DNA from 4 places in the Streptomyces bullii genome. Region 1 is predicted to be linked to each of the others. Evidence: riboswitches for the same ligand, from Rfam matches in the RefSeq annotation. Region 1 holds a riboswitch; each other region holds the start of a gene.

Region 1 (5,688 bases):
CGGAGCGTGAGGGGGGAGACCGCCGATGGGCAGGCAACCCACGGCGATACGCCACGCCCCCGCCGCCCAAGCCCCTCTCAGGCCACCGACGCGATCCGGGACTTGATGTCGTCCGGCGACAAGGCGCCCTTGGCGATGACATGGTCGCCCGACGACTCCCCGCGCAGTCGGCGCCCGATCCACGGCACGAGGTACTCGCGCGCCCAGTGGACGTCGTCCCGCCGGATCTCCAGGGTCCCGCGCGGCGGCAGCGGCGGCCACGGCTGTTCCGGGTCGGCCGGGACCTGCAGGCCGAGGACCTGGCCCGCGCGCAGCGCCACGCGCGTGTGCCCTTCGGGCGACAGGTGCAGCCGGTCGGCGTCCCAGGCGCGTCGGTCCTGGACGCTCCTGAGGGACCACAGATCGAGGACGGGGCAGCCGTACCGGTCGGCGATGGCCCGCACATGCCCGTTGTACGTGGCGATCTTGCCGCGCAGGTGCTTGAGCACGGGCACCCAGCGGGTGTCGAACCCGGTCGTCACCATCACGGTGCCGGCCACGGCGGCCAGCGCGGCCACCGCCCGCTCGAACCGCTCGGCCACGTCGTCCGGGTCGGTGCCGGGCCGCAGGATGTCGTTGCCCCCGGCGCAGAACGAAACCAGATCCGGGGCGAGTTCGACGGCCCTCGGGAGCTGCTCCTCAACGATCTGGTCGAGGAGCCTGCCGCGCACGGCGAGGTTGGTGTACTGGAAGTCGCCTTCGGGCCGGCGGTCCGCGAGCAGCACCGCGAACCGGTCGGCCCAGCCGACGAACGCCCCGTCGGGGCCGGGGTCGCCGACGCCCTCGGTGAAGCTGTCCCCCACCGCAACGTACGACCCGATCACTGCTTTGCTGTCACTCTTCGAATCGTCTGCCACAGCAGGACATGATTCACCTTCGAATGTGACCTACGCGACCGTAGGCAAGGGTTGACGCGCGGTGACATAAGCCACTCCCCAAGTCTTCGCCAACTCCGGAATGCTCCCGTGTTCAGGGACGTTGGGGGGCGAGCCGCCACACACGAAGACCGGCGATCCGGAAGTGGCTCCACACCGTCCGGAAGGGGAAGTGCCCGCCGGTGTACGGCTGCAGGTCCGTGCAGTCGAAGACGAGCCGCCCGTTGTTCCACCACTGGACCCGAGCCGTCGGAGACGATCCGGGGTTCGTTCAGGACCAGGAGCGGCTCGGTGTAGTCGTACACGAGGGGCCGGACTCCGGGCTCGCCGACGTAACGGCGCAGCCGGGTCGTGGTGTTGTGGTTGGCGCCGTAGCCGGAGTAGTACGTCGTCAGGTGGTCGTACTCGGCGAGCGCGCCGCCGCGCGGTGTGGCGAAGAGGTCGTCAGGGGTGCGGACGTCGGTCGCGTTCCAGAAGTTGTTGAGGTCCGAGACGCGGTCGTTGGGCCCGCCCTCGGCGACCGGTGTGGCGGTGTACTTGAGGACGTACGGCCCTTCGAGCCGTTGCCTGAACCAGACCGTCGCTCCGCTCAACAGCAAGCGCTCGCAGCGCTGTTGGCTTCACTGTGTCCCAACGACCGCGTGTGTCGATGCCTTGCCCGGCCGCGCACACACCGAAGGCCGGACCCGGGGATCGGGGTCCGGCCTTCGGTTGCGTGTCAGGCAGGTGGCTGCGTGGGTCAGCCGACGGAGACGCCGTGCGAGCGCAGGTAGGCGACCGGGTCCACGTCGGAGCCGTAGTCCGGCGTGGTGCGGATCTCGAAGTGCAGGTGCGGGCCGGTCGAGTTGCCGGTCGAACCGGACAGGCCGACCTGCTGGCCGGCGGTGACGCTCTGGCCGGCCGAGACGGACAGCGAGGACAGGTGGGCGTACTGGGCGTAGTAGCCGTCGCTGAGCTTGATGACGACCTGGTTGCCGTACGCGCCGGCCCAGCCCGCGGAGACGACCGTGCCCGCGCCCACGGCCTTGAGGGAGGTGCCGGTCGGGACGGAGAAGTCGACGCCGGTGTGGTAGCCGCTGGACCACATGCTGCCGGCCACCTTGTAGGCGGTGCCGATGCCGGCGGAGACGGGCGCGGTGTAGCCCCCGGCCGTGCCGGCGGCCTCGGTGGCCCGGCTCACGGTCGCGGTCTGCGCGGTGGAGGACTTGGCGGGCGACGACTTCGGGGCGGACGAGGACTTGGCCTTGGGCTTCGACGGCGCGGACGGCTCGGCGGACGACTTCTCCGCGCTCGCCGTCGCCTTCTTGCCGATCGACAGCTTCAGGCCGGGGTGGATGAGCGAGGGGTCGTCGCCGACGGCCTCACGGTTGTCCGCGTACAGCTTCTTCCAGCCTCCGCTGACGTTCTGGTCGTCGGCGATCTTCGCGAGGTAGTCCCCGGCCCGCACGGTGTACGTCCGCACATCCGTGGTCTTCTTCTCGGCGGCGCTCTTCCCGGCCACCGGCAGGGACTGGACGGCCTTTTCGGAAACGGACTGCGGGGTGGCGGCGTGCGCGCCGGTGGCGCCCAGCAGCGGGAGAGCGAGTGCGGCGCCACCGGTTCCGGCGACGGCGATGGAACGGGTGAAGCGCGGGGTCTTCGGACGGCGGTGCTTACCCTTCGCGGGCATGGCGAATTCCTCTCCGGCGCCTGCGAGGTGAGCTGTCGGGTGCGGACTGGAGATGCCCGGCCGCGCCGAGGCGCGACTTAACCCCAAGCCTGTTCCGGAGACCGGACCAGGCGTCGTACCTGTGGGTCCCCCGCTCCTGCCGTACACGGGTCAGTGTGTGCGGGCTCCGGGCGGCGGCAGGATTAGGCGTCCGTCCGGATCGGTGGCGAACGTAAGCGAATAAGACGTGCGGGGACAAGCGTGCGGTTGCCCGCGCACGGGGTTCAGGAGTTTTTCCGTCGACATTCCCGGTGACACTGCGTCGATTTCGGAACTCCCGATTTCCTCAAACCCCCTAGAAAGAGAGCTTGATTACGTGCACATGGCAACAACACACCGTCACGATTATGACGCTCCTCACGTGCCCCGACCCATCTCCCTTTCTATCGGGGCACGTTATACCGAAGCGCTCTATTCAGACACTTCGGCCACTTACCGCGAACCGCCGCGGGTCACCGGCGCCGCAACCGGACCGCGACGGCGTCGAGATCGCCGCGCAGTCCGGTCCGCAGCCCGTGGTGCAGCAGCACGGCACCCCGGTGGATTACTCCCGTTTCGAGGCATTCGTACGATGCCGCCGGGTCGAGGCCGCGGAGCCGCAGCGCCGGAACGGGCTCTCCGTAGTGCTGCGCCTGGAGCCAGGCCAGGACGACGGTCTCGTCGCCGTGGACGTACTGCACCGCGCCGAGTCCGCCCGTCGGGGGACGCAGCCGGTACAGGTCACCGCGCTGCACCACGGGCCGGATCTCCTTGTAGAGCGCCACCCAGCCCCGCGCCTCGGCCAGCTCCTCCTCCGTCCACTTCGTCAGGTCGCCGCCGACGCCGAGCACCCCGGCCATGGCGCTGACGAACCGGAAGCGCAGCGGGCTGGCCCGGTGGTTGAGCATGGCGTTCGGGCTGTCGGTGACCCAGGCCGCCATGACCCGCGCCGGGTGGATCTGGCTGAAGCCGTGCTGGATGGCGAGCCGGTCGAGCGGGTCGGTGTTGTCCGAGGTCCACACCTGGTCCGTCCGGCTCAGCACGCCGAGGTCGATCCGTCCGCCGCCGCCGGAGCAGGACTCGAAGGCGACGTGCGGGTGCGCCTCCCGCAGCCGGTCCAGCAGGGCGTACAGGGCGTGCACATGGTCGACCCACAGCCGCTGCGGATAGGGGTCGCCGGGCCAGCCGGCGTCGGTGAAGCAGCGGTTGAAGTCCCACTTCACATAGTCGATGGGGGCGCTGGAGAGCAGCCCGTCGAGCTGCTCCCACAGGTAGTCCCGGACGTCCTGGCGGGCGAGGTTGAGCACCAGCTGGTTGCGGAACTCCGTGCGTGTGCGCCCCGGCTGGAACTGCACCCAGTCCGGGTGCGCGCGGTACAGCTCGCTGTCCGGGTTGACCATCTCGGGTTCGACCCAGATGCCGAACTGCATGCCGAGACCGTGCACATGGTCGGCGAGCGGCTTCAGGCCCTGCGGGAAGCGGTCGGGGTTGGGCGTCCAGTCGCCGAGCCCGGCCCGGTCGCTGGTGCGCGACCCGAACCAGCCGTCGTCGACCACGAACAGCTCCACCCCCATCGCGGCGGCCCGCTCGGCGAGCGCCCGCTGCTGCTCCTCGGAGATGTCGAACTCGGTCGCCTCCCAGGAATTGAACAGCACGGGCCGGTCCCGGTCCGCGTCGGGGATGACGTAGGCCCGCTGATAGGCGTGCCAGGCGCGGCTGGCGCCGCCGAAGCCCCCGTCGCTCCACAGCCCCGCGAAGACCGGGGTGGTGTACGACTCCCCCGCGCCCAGCATCAGCAGGCCTGAGTCGTCGTGCCCGGCCCCGCCGGTGATCTGCACGCGCGCGTCCGGGAGCTGGGCGACGGCGATGCGCCAGGAGCCGGACCAGCCCAGGGCGCAGCCGTAGACCTCGCCGCGCTCCTCGGTCGCGTCCGTGTCGAGGGCGACCCACGGCAGGTGCTGGTGCCCGGTGTGGCCGCGGCGGCTGCCGATGACCTTCTCGCCGTAGGTGAGGTCCGAGCGCACCAGCCGCGACTCCGCGCCCCAGCGGCCGTGCAGCTGGGACACCCGCCAGCCCTCACGGTCGGGCAGGGTCCAGGTGGCGGAGTCGGCGCGCAGCACCTCGACGTCCGGGCCCTGGTTCTCCAGGGTCACCCAGCGCTCGACGACGTCGGTGGCGGGGCGCAACCGGTAGTGCAGCGTGACGGCCAGCCGACCGTCCCGGAAGCGGAGGCGCAACTCGCCGTCCCGCGCGCTCTCGCACCCGTCGTACGTCCACTCCGTGCCGCGTCGCTCGTCGGTGCGCACGGACAGGGCGGGGCGCACGAAGCGCGGGCCGCCCTCGACGGGGTACTCCTCGCGTCCGTCGAGCGGTGACTCGAACGGCCAGTACTCCGGCAGCGGCCGCGCGGCGAGGGCCTCGGCGTCGGCGAGCGCGATCCTGGGGCCCCAGTGCAGGTGCACCAGGTCGCCCCGGTCGGTGAGGTGGACGGCGTAACTGCTGGTCGGGCCCGAGAGAAGCCACGTACGACCGTCTTCGGAGATCTCCGGCATCAGACCCTCACAGATTCGAACAGCTGCGATCAAGCAGCAACATCATCAGGGTCGCGGGGCCATCCGGGCAACGCCTGTGGACAACTCATTGCCCCTGGCAGCCATGTCGTATCGTCGAGTGGTGCCCGTCGACGAGCCGCGTCGGCGGGTCCGAATGGGAGGGAGTCCCCGTGACGCAGCAGGTCCCGTCGACCGAGCCCGAGCTGGCCGGAGTGCGCAACTTCCGAGATGTGGGCGGGCTGCCGACCGTGGACGGCAGGCGGGTGCGGCACGGGGTGCTGTTCCGCAGCGGCCATCTCTCGCACGCGACCGAGCAGGACGCGGCCTTCCTGGCCTCCCTGGGCCTGCACACGATCTTCGACTTCCGCAACGCGGCCGACCAGAAGCTCGAGGGGCCGGACGTCGAGCTGCCGGGCGTGCGCAACATCAACCTGCCGCTGAGCGACCCCGCGGACGGCGCCGAGTTCTGGAAGATGGTCCGCGACGGCGACATCGACCAGCTGCGCCAGATCCTCGCGGACGGCAAGGGCGCGCG
Region 2 (5,688 bases), on a different contig from region 1:
GGGCGACCTGCTCCAGGAACTCGGCCAGGGTGCCCGGGTTGTCCTCGCCGCGGGCCTGCTCGAACTCCAGGGCCACGGCGGCCAGTTCCTGAAGGTTCTCGATCCGGGTCTCGTCCTGCGGGTCGGTGGAGGCCTGCAACTCGGCGAGGTAGCCGGTGCGTTCCAGCACCGCCTCCAGGATGGTCGCCGGGCCCGCGCCGGACTCGACGATGGTGCGCAGCTCCTCCATCAGCGTGTTGAACCGCTTCACGGCGTTCGCCGAGCGGGCCGCCATGCCGTACGCCTCGTCGACGCGGCGCAGCGCCTGCGGGAAGCTGATCTTCTCGCGCTGGGCGAGGGCGTCGATCATGGCCTCCGCGCGGTCGCCGATGCCCCGCTTGGGCACGTTGAGGATGCGGCGCAGCGGCACCGAGTCCTCCGGGTTGGCGAGCACCCGCAGGTAGGCCAGGACGTCCCGGACCTCCTTGCGCTCGTAGAAGCGGACGCCGCCGACGACCTTGTAGGGCAGGCCGACGCGGATGAAGACCTCTTCGAAGACACGGGACTGGGCGTTGGTGCGGTAGAAGACGGCGACGTCGCCTGCCTTCGCCTCGCCCGCGTCCGTGAGGCGGTCTATCTCGTCGGCGACGAACTGCGCCTCGTCGTGCTCGGTGTCGGCGACGTAGCCGGTGATCAGGGAGCCCGCGCCCGCGTTGGTCCACAGGTTCTTGGGACGGCGGGACTCGTTGCGCTCGATGACCGCGTTGGCCGCGCTCAGGATGGTCTGGGTGGAGCGGTAGTTCTGCTCCAGCAGGATCGTCGTCGCGTCCGGGTAGTCCTCCTCGAACTGGAGGATGTTGCGGATCGTCGCGCCGCGGAAGGCGTAGATCGACTGGTCGGCGTCGCCCACGACGCACAGTTCGGCGGGCGGCAGGTCGTCCTCGCTGGGCGGTACGTCGACGGGGTGCTCGGAGGTACCGACGAGCTCGCGTACGAGGGCGTACTGGGCGTGGTTGGTGTCCTGGTACTCGTCGACGAGCACGTGGCGGAAGCGGCGGCGGTAGTGCTCGGCGACGTCCGGGAAGGCGCGCAGCAGGTTGACCGTCGTCATGATCAGGTCGTCGAAGTCGAGGGCGTTCGCCTCGCGCAGCCGCGACTGGTACAGGGCGTAGGCCTGGGCGAGGGTCTTCTCGAAGCCGTCGGTGGCCTGGGCGGCGAAGTCCTCCTCGTCGATCAGCTCGTTCTTCAGGTTGCTGATCTTGGCGCTGAAGGACTTCGGCGGGAAGCGCTTGGGGTCGAGGTCCAGGTCGCGGCAGACCAGCGCCATCAGGCGCTTGGAGTCGGCGGCGTCGTAGATCGAGAACGACGAGGTGAAGCCGAGCTTCTTGCTCTCCCGCCGCAGGATGCGCACGCACGCGCTGTGGAAGGTCATGACCCACATGGCGTTCGCGCGCGGGCCGACGAGCTGCTCGACGCGCTCCTTCATCTCGCCCGCGGCCTTGTTCGTGAAGGTGATCGCGAGGATCTGGCCCGGGTGGACGTGCCGCTCGGCCAGCAGGTAGGCGATGCGGTGCGTGAGCACGCGGGTCTTGCCGGAACCGGCGCCGGCCACGATGAGCAGCGGGGAGCCGGAGTGCACGACGGCGGCGCGCTGGTTGTCGTTGAGCCCCTCCAGGAGCGCGGCGGAGTCCACCACCGGGCGGGCGGCACCGTCCCGGTAGTGCGCGTCCCGGTCCGGCGGCACGTCGAACTTCCCGCCGAACAGATCGTCCGGGATCGGCTCCGGTACGTGATCGTCCTCGGGCGGAGGCGGGGGTTCTGCCCCGTGGCCCCGCGGGGCCTGGAGGTCCGCCAGGAAGCTGTCGTCAAAGAGGCTGCTCATCGCTCTCCGAGTCTAGGGCGCCGCACCGACAGCCCGCCGCCACCCTGGGAACTCGGGGCCGCACCTCCCGCCCGGCCCCTCACCGGCCGGGAGATCCCCGTCACCCACGGTCACCCGGCGGGCCGACCCCGGGGCCGGTGCCCGGCACCCCGGGCCGCCCGCACGCAGGTCCCGGCCGGGCGCACACCGCACCGAGGCGACCACGATCCGTGACCATCAAGGCAGGGTCACGAAAATGTATCGGGCATATCACCCATCAACCTTCACACAAGCCACACGAGTTGGCTACCGTGCGGTCGGGCCGCACGACCCCCACCGGCGAACGTCGCCGGGCCGCGCGGCCTCCGCCGAGTCCGGTGTGCCGCCGTTGCACCTGGAGCCGGGGACCCAACCGAGACGTTTGGGGTGAATCGGCCCGCCTCCCTTCGGGGACCGGCCGTAGGGCAAACCTTCCGAAGCACCCGCCCGAACCCGACAGCTAACCCGGTAGGCGGAACACGGAAGGAGTCGCCTCCCTTGGCGTCGCACCGCAAGTCGCGTCCTGCCGGTACGCGCGTAGCAGGCATACGCACCCCCGCCCTGGCCACCGCCGCCCTCACCTCGGTGGCCCTGCTGTCCCAGACGGCCGACGCCACCCCCTCGGCCGACGACAAGCCGAGCCTGGAAGAGGTCGAGAAGAAGGTCGACGACCTCTACCGCCAGGCGGAGTCGGCGACCGAGAAGTACAACGCGGCCAAGGAGAGGACCGCGAAGCAGCGCAAGCGCGTCGGCACCCTCCTCGACGACGTGGCCCAGCGCACCGAGAAGCTCAACGAGGCGCGGCGGGAGCTGGGTTCCTTCGCCGCCGCCCAGTACCGGACCGGCGCCGGCGCCCCGGACACCGCGACGTTCCTGCTCGCCGACTCCCCGCAGGACTACTTCGACCAGACCCAGCTGATGAGCCGGCTGACCGGCCGTCAGAAGGACGCCGTCGACGACTACGTCGCGCAGCAGTCCGAGACGGTGAGGAAGCGTCAGGAGGCCGCCGAGAGCCTGGAGACGCTCACCGAGTCGCAGAGCGACTTGAAGACGGCCAAGGCCACCGTGCAGCGGAAGCTCGCCGAGGCGCGCGAGCTGCTGTCGAAGCTGACCGCCGAGGAGAAGGCACGGCTCGCGGCGATCGAGAAGGAGAAGCAGGAGGAGGCCGCCCGCGAGGCCGCCGAACTCGCCCGGCAGCAGGCGGAGCAGCAGGCCCGGGAGGCCGCCCAGCAGCAGGAGAGCGGCTCGTCGGGAACCTCCTCGCCCTCAGCCTCGCCGTCGGCGCCGTCCTCCCCCTCGACCGACTCCTCGTACGCCACCAAGGCCGAGAAGGCGCTCGCCTTCGCCCGCGCGCAGATCGGCAAGCCGTACGTGTGGGGCGCCACCGGCCCCGACTCCTACGACTGCTCCGGCCTGACCCAGGCCGCCTGGAAGGCCGCGGGCGTGGACCTGCCGCGCACCACCTACGACCAGGTCGACGCCGGCACGACGGTCCCCCTGTCCCAGGCCCAGCCGGGCGACCTCGTCTTCTTCTACGACGACATCACCCACGTCGGGCTCTACATCGGCAACGGCATGATGATCCACGCCCCCAAGCCCGGCACGTACGTCCGCGAGGAGTCGGTCTACTACGACGGCGAGTCGTCGATCCACAGCGTGGTGCGACCGGCCTGAGCCCCGGGCGGTGGCACCGGGAGGGACGGCGGGACCGGGGCCTGTCGCGGGGGCCTGTCGTCTGGAGCGGACAGGCCCCAGGCGGTCAGGTCCACAGCACGGCGATGAAGACGTTCGCCGTGGTCAGCAGGCCCACCAGGCCGAACAGCCGCTTGTCCGCCCTCTCCTCGTCCCGCTTCACGTAGACGAGCCCGAGGATCACGATCAGCAGCGCCAGCTTCACGCCGATCTTGATGTTGTCGACGGACTGGTCGTCGGCCTGGTTGAGACCGACCAGGATCACTCCGGTGACCAGCATCGTCAGCGCGCCGTGCAGCATCGCGGGACTGAAGCGGGCGGTGCCCTCGCCCATCGCCTTCATCTGCGTGAGGAAGCCGCCGAGGAGCGCGGCGATGCCGACGATGTGCAGGCCGACGAAGAGGTGGATGAGTACGTCCATGAGGCCGGAGCCTAATCACGGCCCCGTGCCCGGCCCGCACCGGCCCGGCACTCCCAGCGGGCGCATATATGCACCCCGTAGCACTCCGCCGCACTCGGCCGCCGGGCTTCCCGGACATCGGTCATCGCTCTGAGTGAAGTCGACGGCGCCAGGACGGGATCACGGTCGCACACGGTCACCTTTCGGTCCGCTCACGCCAGTTCCGCGCAAGCCGTCACCCGCCCCGCACGGCCCGGTTTAGCGTCCTCCACCAGGTGACCGGCTCCCCACCGCCGCCCGGGCCAGGGGCGGCAGTCGGCCACCACCGCCGAGAAGGTCCGGCGGCGGCCCGCTCCCCCCTGTGCGGGCCGTCGCCGGACGCGCGAACCGTCCACGACGGTCGTACGACCGCCCCGGACGGCCGCGCGTGGGACGGGCGGTCGTCGGACGGACGGTCGTCGGAAAGGACGTGGAGCCCAGGTGGCAGCGCACCGCAAGCCCAGACAGCGCTCGATGGGCGGGAGCACGACCCGCACGGCCGCCACGATCGCCCTGGCGGGCGCGGCGACCGCCACCGCCTTCGACGGGACCGGGCAGGCCGAGCCACAGCTGTCACCGGAACAGGTCAGGTCCCGGGTGGACACGCTGTACCAGGAGGCGGAGGCCGCCACCGAGAAGTACAACGGCGTCAAGGAGAAGGCCGACGCGGCCCGGCGGCGGGTGCAGCAGTTGCAGGGTGAAGCGGCCCGTCGGCAGGACCGGCTCAACTCGGCCCGGGAGGCCTTGGGTTCGGTCGCGAAGGCCCAGTACCGCAGCGGCGGCCTCGACCCCGCGCTGCAGCTCGCCCTGTCCGAGGATCCCGACCGTTACCTGGCGGGCGCCGAGTTCGTCGAACGGGCGGGCCACCGGCAGTCGGCGGCCGTCGCGCGCGTACGGGAACAGCTTCGTGAGATCGAGCAGTTGCGGGGAGCCGCGCACATCGAGCTGGCCTCGCTGACGTCGCGGCAGGCGGAGCTCAAGCGGCACAGGAAGACGATCACCGGGAAACTCGGTGCCGCCCGTCAGCTGCTGTCGCGGCTGACGGCCGAGGAACGCGCCCGGCTCGCCGGCCACACGCCCCAGGACCGCGCCTCACGGTCGTCGGCGGACGCGCGCGCCGGCTCCGCCGCCCCCGGGTCCGCCACGGCCCAGGCGCCCACCTCCCGTGCCGCGTCGGCCGTCTCGTACGCCTACCAGAAGATCGGCAGCCCCTACGTGTGGGGCGCGACCGGCCCCGACGCCTTCGACTGCTCGGGCCTGGTGCAGGCCGCGTACCGCTCCGCCGGCATCTCGCTGCCCCGCACGACGTACTCCCAGATCGACGCGGGCCGGCGCGTCAGCCGCTCCGAGCTCCGCCCTGGGGACCTGGTCTTCTTCTACTCCGGCATCAGCCACGTCGGCATCTACGTGGGCGACGGCCGCATGATCCACGCCCCGAACCCCTCGGCACCGGTACGGCTGGCCCCGATCGACGAGATGCCGTTCGCGGGAGCCACGCGCGTGGTGTGAGCCGGGCCCGGCGGTGCGCGGCCCCGCGCCGGTCCCGCCCTCGCACGCTCCGCCGTCAGACCAGGCGCCGGGCCGTCGCCCACCGGGTCAGCTCGTGCCGGTTCGACAGCTGAAGCTTGCGCAGCACCGCCGAGACGTGCGACTCGACCGTCTTCACGGAGATGAACAG
Region 3 (5,688 bases), on a different contig from region 1:
CTCGGTCATGCGGACGCAGCCGACGTCGACGGAGCGCGCCGCGCGCACGTGGTCGTCCCCGACGACGAACTCGGTCGAGCCGCCGCCGATGTCCACGACGAGGAACGGCCGGTGCAGGTCCTGCCGTCCCGTCAGCTCCCGGGTGGCGCCGGTGAAGGAGAACTCGGCCTCCTGGTCGCCGGTGATGACCTCCGGCTCGACGCCCAGGATGTCCAGCACCCCGCGTACGAATTCGCCCCGGTTCTCGGCGTCCCGGGAGGCGGAGGTGGCCACGAAGCGCAGCCGCTCCACGCCGTGCTCCTTGATGATCCCGGCGTACTCGCGGCAGGCCGCGAAGGTCCGCTCCAGCGCCTCGGGCGCGAGGCGTCCGGTGCGGTCGACGCCCTGCCCGAGGCGGACGATGGTCATCCGGCGGTCCAGGTCGACGAGCTCGCCGGTGGCCGGGTCCGCGTCGGCGACGAGGAGCCGGATCGAGTTCGTACCGCAGTCGATCGCGGCGACACGGGTCACTGGTCGTCCTCCTCGGCCGTGGTCGTCACGCACGGTCCCTTGCGCCACCACTCCGGCAGCATCGCCAGGGCCTCGTCACCCAGGGGGTTGACCCCGGGCCCGGCCGCCAGCGAGTGGGCGACCAGCACGTGCAGGCACTTCACCCGGTCCGGCATGCCGCCGGCACTCGGGAAGCCCGTCAGCTCCTCGATCTCGTCTCGGCGCCGGATGTAGTCCTCGTGCGCGGCGCGGTAGGCGGCGGCCAGCTCGGGGTCGGTCGCCAGCCGGTCCGTCATCTCCTTCATCACGCCGTCGGCCTCCAGCGTGCCGATCGCCGAGGAGGCGCGGGGGCAGGTCAGGTAGTACAGCGTCGGGAACGGCGTCCCGTCGGGCAGCCGCGGTGCCGTCTCCACGACGTCCGGCTGTCCGCACGGGCAGCGGTGCGCGATCGCGCGCAGCCCGCGCGGGGGCCGCCCGAGCTGCTGCTTGAAGGCCTCGACGTCCGCGTCGGTGGGTGCGGTGCGCGGAGTCGTCGGCGGAGGCGTTTCCATACCTGTCTTTCTACGGTGTCACTGCGGTCTGGGTGTCACTGAGGTCTGGGGTGTCACTGGCCGTCACCGCGGTCCGGGTCTCACTGGTCGGAGGCGTCGGACTTGTCGACTCCGTCCCAGACGTTCGAGTACCAGGGGCGGTCGGCCGCTCCCAGGTCGGCGCGCGAGCGCTCGGCCGCGCCCGGGTCGATCACGATGTAGCCGGTCTCGCCGGGCATGACGTAGTGCAGCCGCTCGCGGATCTGCTGCTCGGCGTACGCGTCGTCCTTCCAGCGTGCCTTGGCGTCGCGCAACTGCTCGACCCGCTGCCGGGCCCGCTCCTGCTGCCGCTGGAGGTCGGCGATCTCGGCGCGCTGGGAGACGTACTGCCGCATCGGGTAGGCCAGGGCCACGATGAGCGAGCACAGCACCAGGGCGAGCAGCGCGGCCCGGCCGGTCAGCCGGGAGCGGCGGGCCTGGCGCCGGGTCTGCGAGCGGTAGACCCGGGCCGCGGTCTGCTCCCCGATCAGCCGGATCCTGGTCGCGGTGGAGAAACGGTCCCGGTCCTTCACGGCCATGGTCGCCCCGCCTCCCGTTCACATGTCACACGCGCGTACGTCCCCGCACACGGTACGGGACCGAGTACGGGGACGTACGTACGACTGGCTAAGCCTTGACCCGTCGAGGGTCAGCCCTTGCCGTGCTCAGTGGTTCGCGGAGCGGAACCGCGGGAAGGCGCTGCGGCCGGCGTACACCGCGGCGTCGTCGAGGATCTCCTCGATGCGCAGCAGCTGGTTGTACTTGGCGACGCGCTCGGAGCGGGCCGGTGCGCCGGTCTTGATCTGGCCGCAGTTGGTGGCGACGGCCAGGTCGGCGATGGTGACGTCCTCGGTCTCGCCGGAGCGGTGGGACATCATGCACTTGAAGCCGTTGCGCTGGGCCAGCTCGACGGCGTCCAGGGTCTCGGTCAGGGAGCCGATCTGGTTCACCTTCACCAGCAGGGCGTTGGCGGCGCCCTCCTCGATGCCGCGGGCCAGGCGCTCGGGGTTGGTGACGAACAGGTCGTCGCCGACGAGCTGGACCTTGTCACCGAGCTGGGCGGTGATGGTCTTCCAGCCCTCCCAGTCGTCCTCGAACAGCGGGTCCTCGATGGAGACGAGCGGGTACGCCTCGACGAGCTCGGCGTAGTACTCGGTCATCTCGGCCGCCGAGCGCTCCTTGCCCTCGAAGACGTACACGCCGTCCTTGTAGAACTCGGACGCGGCCACGTCGAGGGCGAGGGCGATCTGCTCGCCGGGGGTGTAGCCGGCCTCCTTGATCGCCTCGAGGATGAGGTCGAGGGCCTCGCGGTTGGAGCCGAGGTTCGGGGCGAAGCCGCCCTCGTCGCCGAGGCCGGTGGCCAGGCCCTTGCTCTTCAAGACCTTCTTGAGGGTGTGGTAGACCTCGGCGCCCCAGCGCAGGGCCTCGGAGAAGGACTCCGCGCCGATCGGGGCGATCATGAACTCCTGGATGTCCACGTTGGAGTCGGCGTGCGAGCCGCCGTTCAGGATGTTCATCATCGGCACCGGCAGCAGGTGCGCGTTGGGACCGCCCAGGTAGCGGAAGAGCGGCAGGTCGCTGGCCTCGGAGGCGGCGTGGGCGACGGCGAGCGAGACGCCGAGGATGGCGTTGGCGCCGAGGGAGCCCTTGTTGTCGGTGGCGTCCAGGTCGAACATCGCCTGGTCGATCAGGCGCTGCTCGGTGGCGTCATAGCCGACCAGCTCCGGGCCGATCTGCTCGATCACGGCGAGGACGGCCTTCTCGACGCCCTTGCCCAGGTAGCGGTTCGAGTCGCCGTCGCGGAGCTCGATGGCCTCGAAGGCGCCCGTGGAGGCGCCGGACGGGACGGCGGCACGACCGGTGCTGCCGTCGTCGAGGCCGACCTCGACCTCGACCGTGGGATTGCCTCGGGAGTCCAGGATTTCCCGGGCTACGACGACGTCGATGGACGGCACGAGCATCTCCTTCTTGCGATGTGACGCGGGGTCCCCCCGGGCCGACGCCCGGCAGGTGCAGTCCGCGGTGGGCTCTGCGAGACGAGCCTAACCGGCTCCGGGGGATCGGCCAGCCGGTCACCCACACTGTGGACGGAACCGAGAATAAATTGTTTCCGAACGGAACAAAAGGGGGTTGTGTCCCGTGGATTTTCGGGACATGACCCCGCCCCGGCGCGTACGGGGGAACACGCACCGGGGCGGGAGACGGGGAGGGCCGCTGCTCCTCTTACTTCAGGTGCAGCTGCTGGCCCGGGTAGATGAGGTCGGCGTCCTGGACGATGTCCTTGTTCAGCTGGAACAGCTTCTCCCAGCCGCCCTTGACGTCGCGCTCGGCCGCGATGGAGCTGAGGGTGTCGCCCTCGACGACCTTGTACTCGCCGTCGCCCTTCTTGACCTTCTTGCCGGTCGGGGTGGTGACGGTCTTCTGGCTCTTCTCGGCCTGGGCCGGGCGCTCGGCGGAGCGGGAGGCCGGCTGCTGCTCGGTCTCACGGGTCTCGGTGGAACCGGTGCTCGCCGAACCGCCGTTGTACGGGGCGCTCGACAGGTTCTTGCCGCAGACCGGCCAGGCACCCTTGCCCTGGCCCGCGAGGACCTTCTCGGCGATCTCGATCTGCTGCGCCTTGGTGGCCTGGTCGGCGGTGGAGGCGTACTGGGTGCCGCCGTACGCGGCCCAGGTGGAGGCGGAGAACTGCAGGCCGCCGTAGTAGCCGTTGCCGGTGTTGATGGACCAGTTGCCGCCGGACTCGCACTGGGCGACGGCGTCCCACTCGGAGGCGGTGGCGGCGGAGGCGTTGCCGGCCGCCATCAGCGGGGCGGCGACGGCGGCGCCGGCGACACCGGCCATGGCGACGGCGCGAACGGCCCTGGACGGACGACGGTGCTTGCCCTTGCTGGAAAACAGCATGGATGGATCCCCTCACCGACGCCTGCGAGGTGAGCTGTCGGGTTCGGGCCGGTTGAGTTGCCCGGCCGCGCCCCTCACGGGACACGGCTTCACCCCCAGCCGGATCCAGCAGCCTCAACTGCCGGGCCCGGCGCCTACCTTGGGTCCCCCGCTCCTGCCTACGGCGCGTGACGCGACGACTGTTCCCATGCGGCCGCCGGCAGGATTCGGCGTGACGGCAGCAGGGGCTCGCGGCTTGCGAGCGGTCATGACCGTAGACACGCGATCCGCGGAATTTCAAAGACGATCAGGGCTTCTGAGATCTATCTCTCATCACTCTTACAAAGGACATTCAACGCAAACGGTGACCCGAACTCCCGCTGTTCTGCGGTCCGTTTCTCGCTACTCTTCTCCCGCTACGACCCCGACTTCAAGGGTCTGACCGGGGAGGATGAGGTCCGGGTCGGCGCCGACGACCTTCTCGTTCTCGGTGTAGAGAGCGCGCCATCCGCCCCTGAGGTCAAGGGAGTCGGCGATGGACCACAGACTGTCCCCGGCGCGCACGGTGTAGGAGCCGTCCACCGCGTCACGCGCGTCCGCGTCACCGCGCGAGGCATGCCGGCCCGTCGACTCTGCCGCGCGAGCGCGCTCCGCGCCCTCCTCGGCACTGGGGCCGCGATGCCGGCCGGTGGCGGCCGACCCGGTGTCGGTCAGCGCCGAAGAGCCGACGTTTCGCCCCGCGTTGTCCGCATCTTCGCTGCCGGAGTCGCCCGCGGACGTACCGTCGGCAGCCTGTGCGCCACCCTCGTCGGAGCCGGCAGACGTGCCCGACTTGGCCGATTCGTCCCCGATATCCGACGACCCGTCAGACGAAGTCGAGGGGGAGGGCGACCCGGAGGAGCCCAGGAGGCCGGAAGAGCCGGAGGAGTCAGAGGAGCCGGAAGAGTCGGACGAAGTAGAAGAGCCGGACGATCCCGAGGTGTCGCCCGCCACCCCGGTGTCGATGTCGAGCGTGGCCGAGTCCTTGTCCAGGCCGGCGAGCAGCCCGCAGGTGCGCCAGACGCCGACCCCTTGGTCGGCGAGGATTCTCTCGGCGACGGCTATCTGCTGGGAACGGCTGGCCAGGTCCGGGCTCGCGGCATAGTCGAGGCCGCCGTACGTGTCCCAGTTCTCCTGGGAGATCTGCAGGCCGCCGTAGTAGCCATTGCCGCTGTCCTGGCTCCAGGCGCCGCCCGTCTCGCAGTCCGCGACCCGGTCCCAGGTCGTTCCGTCGGCCGCGCTCGCGCCGGTCGCCCCGAGAAGCGGGATCGCGATGGCGGAGCCGGTCACTCCGGCCGCGACGAGGAGGGCCGGAGCCTGACGGGGGCGACGGTGACGACCGTTCCCGGAGAGCATACGGAGACCTTTCACGAGACAGCGGTGACCGGCACGGCGGGCTGTTCGCGGCCGCCGCGCTGATGGGTGAACGTATCGGCAGACGATCACTTGTCACAAGTTCATGCCGCGCAGATCACGTGAAGATCACAGAGGTGAGGGTGTGTCACGTTTGCGCCGATGGCGGGGACGGTCGTGCCGCTTCGGCAGGGGGTGTGAACTCCACCGGCAGGGTGCGCAGCCCGCGCATGATGAGCCCGCCGCGCCAGCGCAGATCGGCCGGGTCCGCCGCGAGCCGCAGGTCCGGGAGGCGGGTGAGGAGCGTGCCGAGCGCGGTCTGGCCCTCCAGTCGGGCGAGCGGGGCGCCCAGGCAGTA
Region 4 (5,688 bases), on a different contig from region 1:
CACCAGCGCGGCGTTCACCTCGGCGAGATCGCGGTCCGGCGGCTCGCCGGTCACCCGGTCGTCGCCGACGACGATGTCACCGGTTCCCTGCTCCTTCAGCACCCGCGCCGCGTCCCCCGCGTCCGGCGTGGTCACCACCAGCCGGCCGCGCGTCCCGGCGGCCAGGTCGGCGACCGCGCCCTGGGTGATCAGCCGGCCGCGCGCCATCACCGCCGCGTGCGTGCAGACCTGCTCGATCTCGTCGAGCAGGTGGGAGGAGAGGAACACGGTGGTGCCGTCGGAGGCCAGCTCCCGGACGAGGGTGCGGATCTCCCGCATGCCCTGCGGGTCCAGGCCGTTGGTCGGCTCGTCGAGCACGAGGAGTCTGCGCGGCTGGAGCAGGGCCGCCGCCAGACCGAGGCGCTGCTTCATGCCCAGCGAGTACGCCTTGGTCTTCTTGCCCGCGGCGGCCGTCAGGCCCACCCGGTCCAGCGCCGCCGTGACACGGGCACGCCGGGTGCGCGGATCGGCGGTCGGGTCGGCGGCGTCGTACCGCATGAGGTTGTCGCCACCGGAGAGGAAGCCGTACAGGGCCGGTCCCTCGATGAGGGCGCCGACGTGCGGCAGCACGGAGCGCGCGGCCCGGGGCATGGGCTGCCCGAGCACGCGCGCCGTGCCGGAGGTCGGTTCGATGAGCCCCATCAGCATGCGGATGGTGGTGGTCTTGCCGGAGCCGTTCGGGCCGAGGAAGCCGAAGACGCTGCCCGCCGGGACGGTCAGGTCCAGGCCGTCCACGGCGAGCTGTCCGCCGCGGAAGCGCTTGGTGAGCGCACGGGTGGCGATGACGCCGTCTCCGGCGCCCGCCGGGTCCGGCTCCGCGGTGGCCGGTTCGCCCATCGGCTTCCTCGATTCGTCGGCGTGCGTTCGGTGTTACTTCCCGGCGTCGGCCGCCTTCACGAGCGCGTCCTTGGTGACGGCGCCCACGTAGACCTTGCCGTCGTCCGTGATCAGGGCGTTGACCAGGCGGGTGCTGAAGACCGTGCCCGAGCCGAACTTGCCGCTGGCCTTGTCGCCGAGCGAGTTCAGGAAACCGCCGAGGTCGCCGCCGGCCTCGGCGGTGGGCAGGCCCTCGCCGCCGGTGCCGAAGGTGGCGATGGTGTTCCAGCCCTCGCCGATGGTCTTCAGGCCGTCGAGACCGCCGAGCTCCCCGGCGAGGTCGCCCTTGGACCTCGGGGCGTGCTCCGGGGCCTTGGCGGAGTGGTCGAGCTCGTCGTCCTCGGTGACCTTCGCGCCCTTGGGCGGGGTGAAGTCGAAGGTCGACGCGGCCGGCTTGGCGAAGCTGACCTGGGTGAAGCCCGCGTCGACGACGGCGGCGCCGCCGCTCGCCGGGGTCAGGGTGAACTTCAGCGGCATGCCGGTCCTCGCGTCGACCGCCACGCTGATCGCACCGACCGTGGAACCCGACTGCTTCGGCTTGATGACCAGCTTGTAGGCGTCCCGGCCGGCGACCTGCGCGGTGCCGTCGACGGTCACGGACGTGGTGCCGTCGACCGCCTTCAGGGCCTGCTCGGCGAAGTCCTCGGGGGTGGCCGGAGGCTGCCGCCTCTCGTGCGCTCCACTGCCGGCGGCCGTGCCGTGGTAGACCTCGTTGGACGCGCTGTCGTAGCCCCATACGTCCTTGCCGTTGTGGATCACGCTGTACTCGGCGGCGTTCTCCAGCAGCGACAGCTTCTGCCGGTCGGGGCCGTCGGCCGCGACGCGCAGGGTGTGCGTGCCGGAGGCGAGTTCCATGAGCTTGGCCGACGGGTCGGCGGAGGAGCCCCCGTCGTCGCCGTGCCGGGCCGCGCCGGACATCAGGCCGCTCTCCAGGCCGCCGAGGTCCGGCAGGCCGAGATCCGTGGTGATCTTCACCGTGCCGGACAGCTGCTGCACGTCCGACTCGGCGATCTTCTCTATGAGCTGCTCGGCGGTGATCTCGGGCAGGTCGGGGTCGCCGGAGTCGGCGAGCGCGGGGACGAGCCCGATCGTCGCGGCCGCCACCCCCATCACCGCCACCGGGACCACGTACCGCGCGGCCTTGCGCCGGCCCCCTCGCGGGTCGTCGGCCTCCCCGGCGGTCGTGTTGTCGTCGGATGCGTACGGTGCCATGTGTGCCCTACCTCCGTTGTCGGCGGCGGCTTTCCGTCGATGCCTCGCGTCCCCGCACCGGTTCTCCGTCGAGCCGCCATTCTCACCCGAATCGGTGAGTTGTGGTGATGTCCGTGGTTTCCATCTGACCAAATCGGCCGACCGGATTCGTCAGCCCCCGGACTCAACTCCGTGTACTGCTGCGGTATGACATGGCGCGGCGGCGCCTCCCCCGACCCGTAGGGGTCGTGCGGACGACGCCGCCAGGTCGACGGACGGCGGAGCGACGCCGAAGGCCCCGTCACGGGCACGGCGACCGGGCGGGGGCTATCCCGCGCGGTGCACCACCGCGTCGCACAGTTCCATCAGGGCCGCCTTCGCCGCGCCGTCGCGCAGGGGAGCCAGTGCGGCCCGGGCCTCCTCCGCGTACCGCACGGTGTCCCGGCGCGCCTGGTCCAGGGCCGGGTGGGCCCGCAGCCGGCGAAGGGCCTCGGCGTGGCGCTCGTCGTCGGTGAGGTCGGAGTCCAGCAGCTCGCACAGCGCGACGTCCTCGGCCAGCCCCAGCCGGGCCGCCCGCTCCCGCAGCCGCAGCACCGGGAGGGTCGCGATGCCCTCCCTGAGGTCCGTGCCCGGCGTCTTGCCGGACTCGTGGGAGTCGGAGGCGATGTCCAGGACGTCGTCCGCCAGCTGGAAGGCGACGCCGAGCCGCTCGCCGTACTGGGTGAGCACGTCCACGACCGTCTCGTCGGCGCCGGACATCATCGCGCCGAACCGGCACGACACCGCCACCAGCGAGCCGGTCTTGCCGCCCAGCACGTCCAGGTAGTGGTCGACCGGGTCACGCCCGTCCTGCGGCCCCGCCGTCTCCAGGATCTGGCCCGTGACCAGCCGCTCGAAGGCCACGGCCTGCACCCGCACCGCCTCCGGCCCCAGGTCGGCCAGGATCTGCGAGGCCCGCGCGAAGAGGAAGTCGCCGGTGAGCACCGCGACGGAGTTGCCCCAGCGGGTGTTCGCGCTGGGCACCCCGCGGCGTACGGCCGCCTCGTCCATCACGTCGTCGTGGTAGAGCGTGGCCAGGTGGGTCAGCTCCACGACCACCGCCGAGGGCACGATGCCGGGCGCGTACGGATCACCGAACCGCGCGGCGAGCATCACGAGCAGCGGCCGGAAGCGCTTGCCACCGGCCCGCACCAGATGCTGGGCGGCCTCCGTGATGAAGGGCACCTCGCTCTTGGTGGCTTCGAGCAGCCCTTCCTCGACAGCCGCCAATCCGGCCTGGACATCGGCTTCCAGAGCCTGGTCCCGCACGCTCAGCCCGAACGGCCCGACGACGGTCACGAGGGGTCTCCTGTCTGCTGGTGTCTACTGGCGGTTACACGGTTTGTCGATAGGTCGCTGCCATCACTCAAGTCAGCGTATCCGGTCACGTTTCGATCACCGCCAGCGCCCACTGTTACAGGACGGGCGGTATCGGATCACGCCCGTTATGTTTTTGATCAGTCGATAAGAACAGACATTTATCGACTTTCCAGTAAGTATCGCACCACGTCCCGGGCCGGTGCCGCGAACCCCCTCTCACCGCGCACGCATCTCCACTCACCCCGCCCGATTTGCCGCAAATGGCAAGCGAATTCCAGTAGATGGAGAATGCCCTCCGGGCTCGCGCGCAGTGAAGTAAGTCACTCACGCCTCACGCGCGTCATCACACGGCACACCGCCGTTTCACCTTCGCGGACACGCCAGTTGAACGTGGCGACCGCAAAGGATCAAGCACCCCAAATCCCCCACAGCAAGATCAACCAGCTTGAGCTGTGACATCGGCACTTGTTCCCGGCATGTGCTCTCGCATACGTTCCGGGCCTGCCGGGCGGACGCCGAATCCTGCCGCCGCCCGTGCCACCGACGACCACTTCACTCACGCACGGCAGGAGCGGGGGACCCAGGTAAGTCGCCGTACCGGTGCGTCGCGCCGGTACGGCTCGGGGTGAAGCCGCGCCCGCGGCCGGGCACCTCCCGCCCGAACCCGACAGCTCACCTCGCAGGCGTCGGAGAGGAACATCACCATGCTCGGACGAGGTAAGCACCGCCGCGTCAGAATCAATCCGCTCACCCGAGGTGTCCTGGCCGCCGGCACCGGCGGCGTGGCCCTCGCGCTCCCCCTGCTGGGCGCCACCGCCGCGCACGCCGTCCAGCCGGCCCAGACCGCGCCCGCCGCCGCGCAGTCCGCGCCCCAGGCGGCCAAGGCGCCCAAGTCCCTCACCTACACCGTGGTGAAGGGCGACACGCTCTACCGGATCGCCGACGAGTACGACGTGAACGGCGGATGGCGTCAGCTCTACAAGGACAACCGCAAGGCCGTCGGCGACGACCCGAGGGTCATCCACCCGGGCCTCGAACTGAAGGTCAGGACGGCCGAGGCGAACGCCGGCACCAAGGCGGACACCGCCAAGCCGGCCGTCGCCGCCAAGCCCGCCAAGTCCGCCACGCAGGCCGCCGGATCCGTCGCCCAGGCCACCACGGCCTCGGTGAAGACCTACGCCGACAACCTCGACGGCTGGATCCGTGAAGCGCTGGACATCATGGCGCAAAAGGGAATTCCGGGAACCTACGACGGCATCTACCGCAACATCATGCGCGAGTCGTCCGGCAACCCCCTGGCCATCAACAACTGGGACTCCAACGCCGCCGCCGGCACCCCGTCCAAGGGCCTGCTGCAGGTGATCGACCCGACCTTCCAGGCGTACCACGTGGAGGGCACGTCCTGGGACCCGTACGACCCGGTCGCCAACATCACGGCCGCCTGCAACTACGCGGCCCAGCGGTACGGATCGATCGACAACGTCAACGGCCCCTACTAGGCCGCGCCCCCGGGCCGCACGCCTCACCGGCCCCGCGCGTCGGGGAACAGTCGCTCGAGGACGACGGCGATGCCGTCGTCCTCGTTCGACAGGGTGATCTCGTCGGCGACCGCCTTGAGTTCGGGGTGGGCGTTGGCCATGGCGACGCCGTGGGCGGCCCAGTCGAACAGGGGGATGTCGTTGGGCATGTCACCGAAGGCGATGGTCCGCTCCGGGCTCAGCCCCAGGTGTTCGGCGGCCAGCGCCAGACCGGTCGCCTTGGTGACGCCGCACGGCTGGAGCTCGACGGTGCCCGGCCCCGACATGGTGACCGTCGCCAGGGACCCGACCACCGAACGCGCCGTCGCCGCCAACTCGTCGTCGGACAGGTGGGGGTGGCGCAGCAGCACCTTGCTGATGGGCGCGCACCACAGGTCCACGCGCCGCTCCACGCGCAGCGCGGGCAGCGTCGGGTGCGGCATCAGATAGCCGGGCTCGATGAGGGTGAGCCCGTCGACCCCGTCCTGGTCGACCGCCGCGTACACCTGCCCCACCTCGGCCTCGATCTTCTCCAGCGCGGTCTCGGCCAGCTCCCGGTCCAGGGTGACGGACCACAGCAGACGGTTCGCGCCGGCGTCGTACACCTGCGCGCCCTGCCCGCACACCGCGAGCCCCTCGCAGCCGAGGTCGTCCAGGAGCGGCCGCACGCGCGGCGCGGGGCGTCCTGTGACCACGAGGTGCCGGG

What was found. A riboswitch is a leader RNA that binds a small molecule or an ion and turns the genes downstream of it on or off. The one in region 1 is predicted to bind cyclic di-AMP.
Region 2: another riboswitch for cyclic di-AMP. It lies ahead of ACFPZJ_RS17495 (C40 family peptidase); the one in region 1 lies ahead of ACFPZJ_RS34620 (M23 family metallopeptidase).
Region 3: another riboswitch for cyclic di-AMP. It lies ahead of ACFPZJ_RS22475 (transglycosylase family protein); the one in region 1 lies ahead of ACFPZJ_RS34620 (M23 family metallopeptidase).
Region 4: another riboswitch for cyclic di-AMP. It lies ahead of ACFPZJ_RS31255 (transglycosylase SLT domain-containing protein); the one in region 1 lies ahead of ACFPZJ_RS34620 (M23 family metallopeptidase).

The regions. Positions count from the first base shown of each region.
Region 1 covers NZ_JBHSNY010000015.1:5,009-10,696, reverse strand. The annotation lists gene ACFPZJ_RS34630 (SGNH/GDSL hydrolase family protein) at 78-863, opposite strand; partial or broken gene ACFPZJ_RS34625 (DUF6250 domain-containing protein) at 1,009-1,504, opposite strand; gene ACFPZJ_RS34620 (M23 family metallopeptidase) at 1,654-2,583, opposite strand; cyclic di-AMP (ydaO/yuaA leader) riboswitch at 2,588-2,749, opposite strand; gene ACFPZJ_RS34615 (alpha-galactosidase) at 3,075-5,153, opposite strand; gene ACFPZJ_RS34610 (tyrosine-protein phosphatase) at 5,324-5,688, shown strand, end outside.
Region 2 covers NZ_JBHSNY010000005.1:648,776-654,463, forward strand. The annotation lists gene pcrA (DNA helicase PcrA) at 1-1,861, opposite strand, end outside; cyclic di-AMP (ydaO/yuaA leader) riboswitch at 2,197-2,369, shown strand; gene ACFPZJ_RS17495 (C40 family peptidase) at 2,378-3,553, shown strand; gene ACFPZJ_RS17500 (hypothetical protein) at 3,639-3,992, opposite strand; gene ACFPZJ_RS17505 (C40 family peptidase) at 4,452-5,519, shown strand; gene ACFPZJ_RS17510 (LuxR C-terminal-related transcriptional regulator) at 5,575-5,688, opposite strand, start outside.
Region 3 covers NZ_JBHSNY010000007.1:439,614-445,301, reverse strand. The annotation lists gene ACFPZJ_RS22495 (Ppx/GppA phosphatase family protein) at 1-510, opposite strand, end outside; gene ACFPZJ_RS22490 (DUF501 domain-containing protein) at 507-1,040, opposite strand; gene ACFPZJ_RS22485 (FtsB family cell division protein) at 1,121-1,597, opposite strand; gene eno (phosphopyruvate hydratase) at 1,724-3,013, opposite strand; gene ACFPZJ_RS22475 (transglycosylase family protein) at 3,282-3,959, opposite strand; cyclic di-AMP (ydaO/yuaA leader) riboswitch at 3,964-4,135, opposite strand; gene ACFPZJ_RS22470 (transglycosylase family protein) at 4,341-5,333, opposite strand; gene ACFPZJ_RS22465 (cytochrome P450 family protein) at 5,479-5,688, opposite strand, start outside.
Region 4 covers NZ_JBHSNY010000012.1:129,343-135,030, reverse strand. The annotation lists gene ACFPZJ_RS31270 (ABC transporter ATP-binding protein) at 1-876, opposite strand, end outside; gene ACFPZJ_RS31265 (LolA family protein) at 910-2,127, opposite strand; gene ACFPZJ_RS31260 (polyprenyl synthetase family protein) at 2,434-3,444, opposite strand; cyclic di-AMP (ydaO/yuaA leader) riboswitch at 4,009-4,166, shown strand; gene ACFPZJ_RS31255 (transglycosylase SLT domain-containing protein) at 4,170-4,964, shown strand; gene ACFPZJ_RS31250 (HAD family hydrolase) at 4,988-5,688, opposite strand, start outside.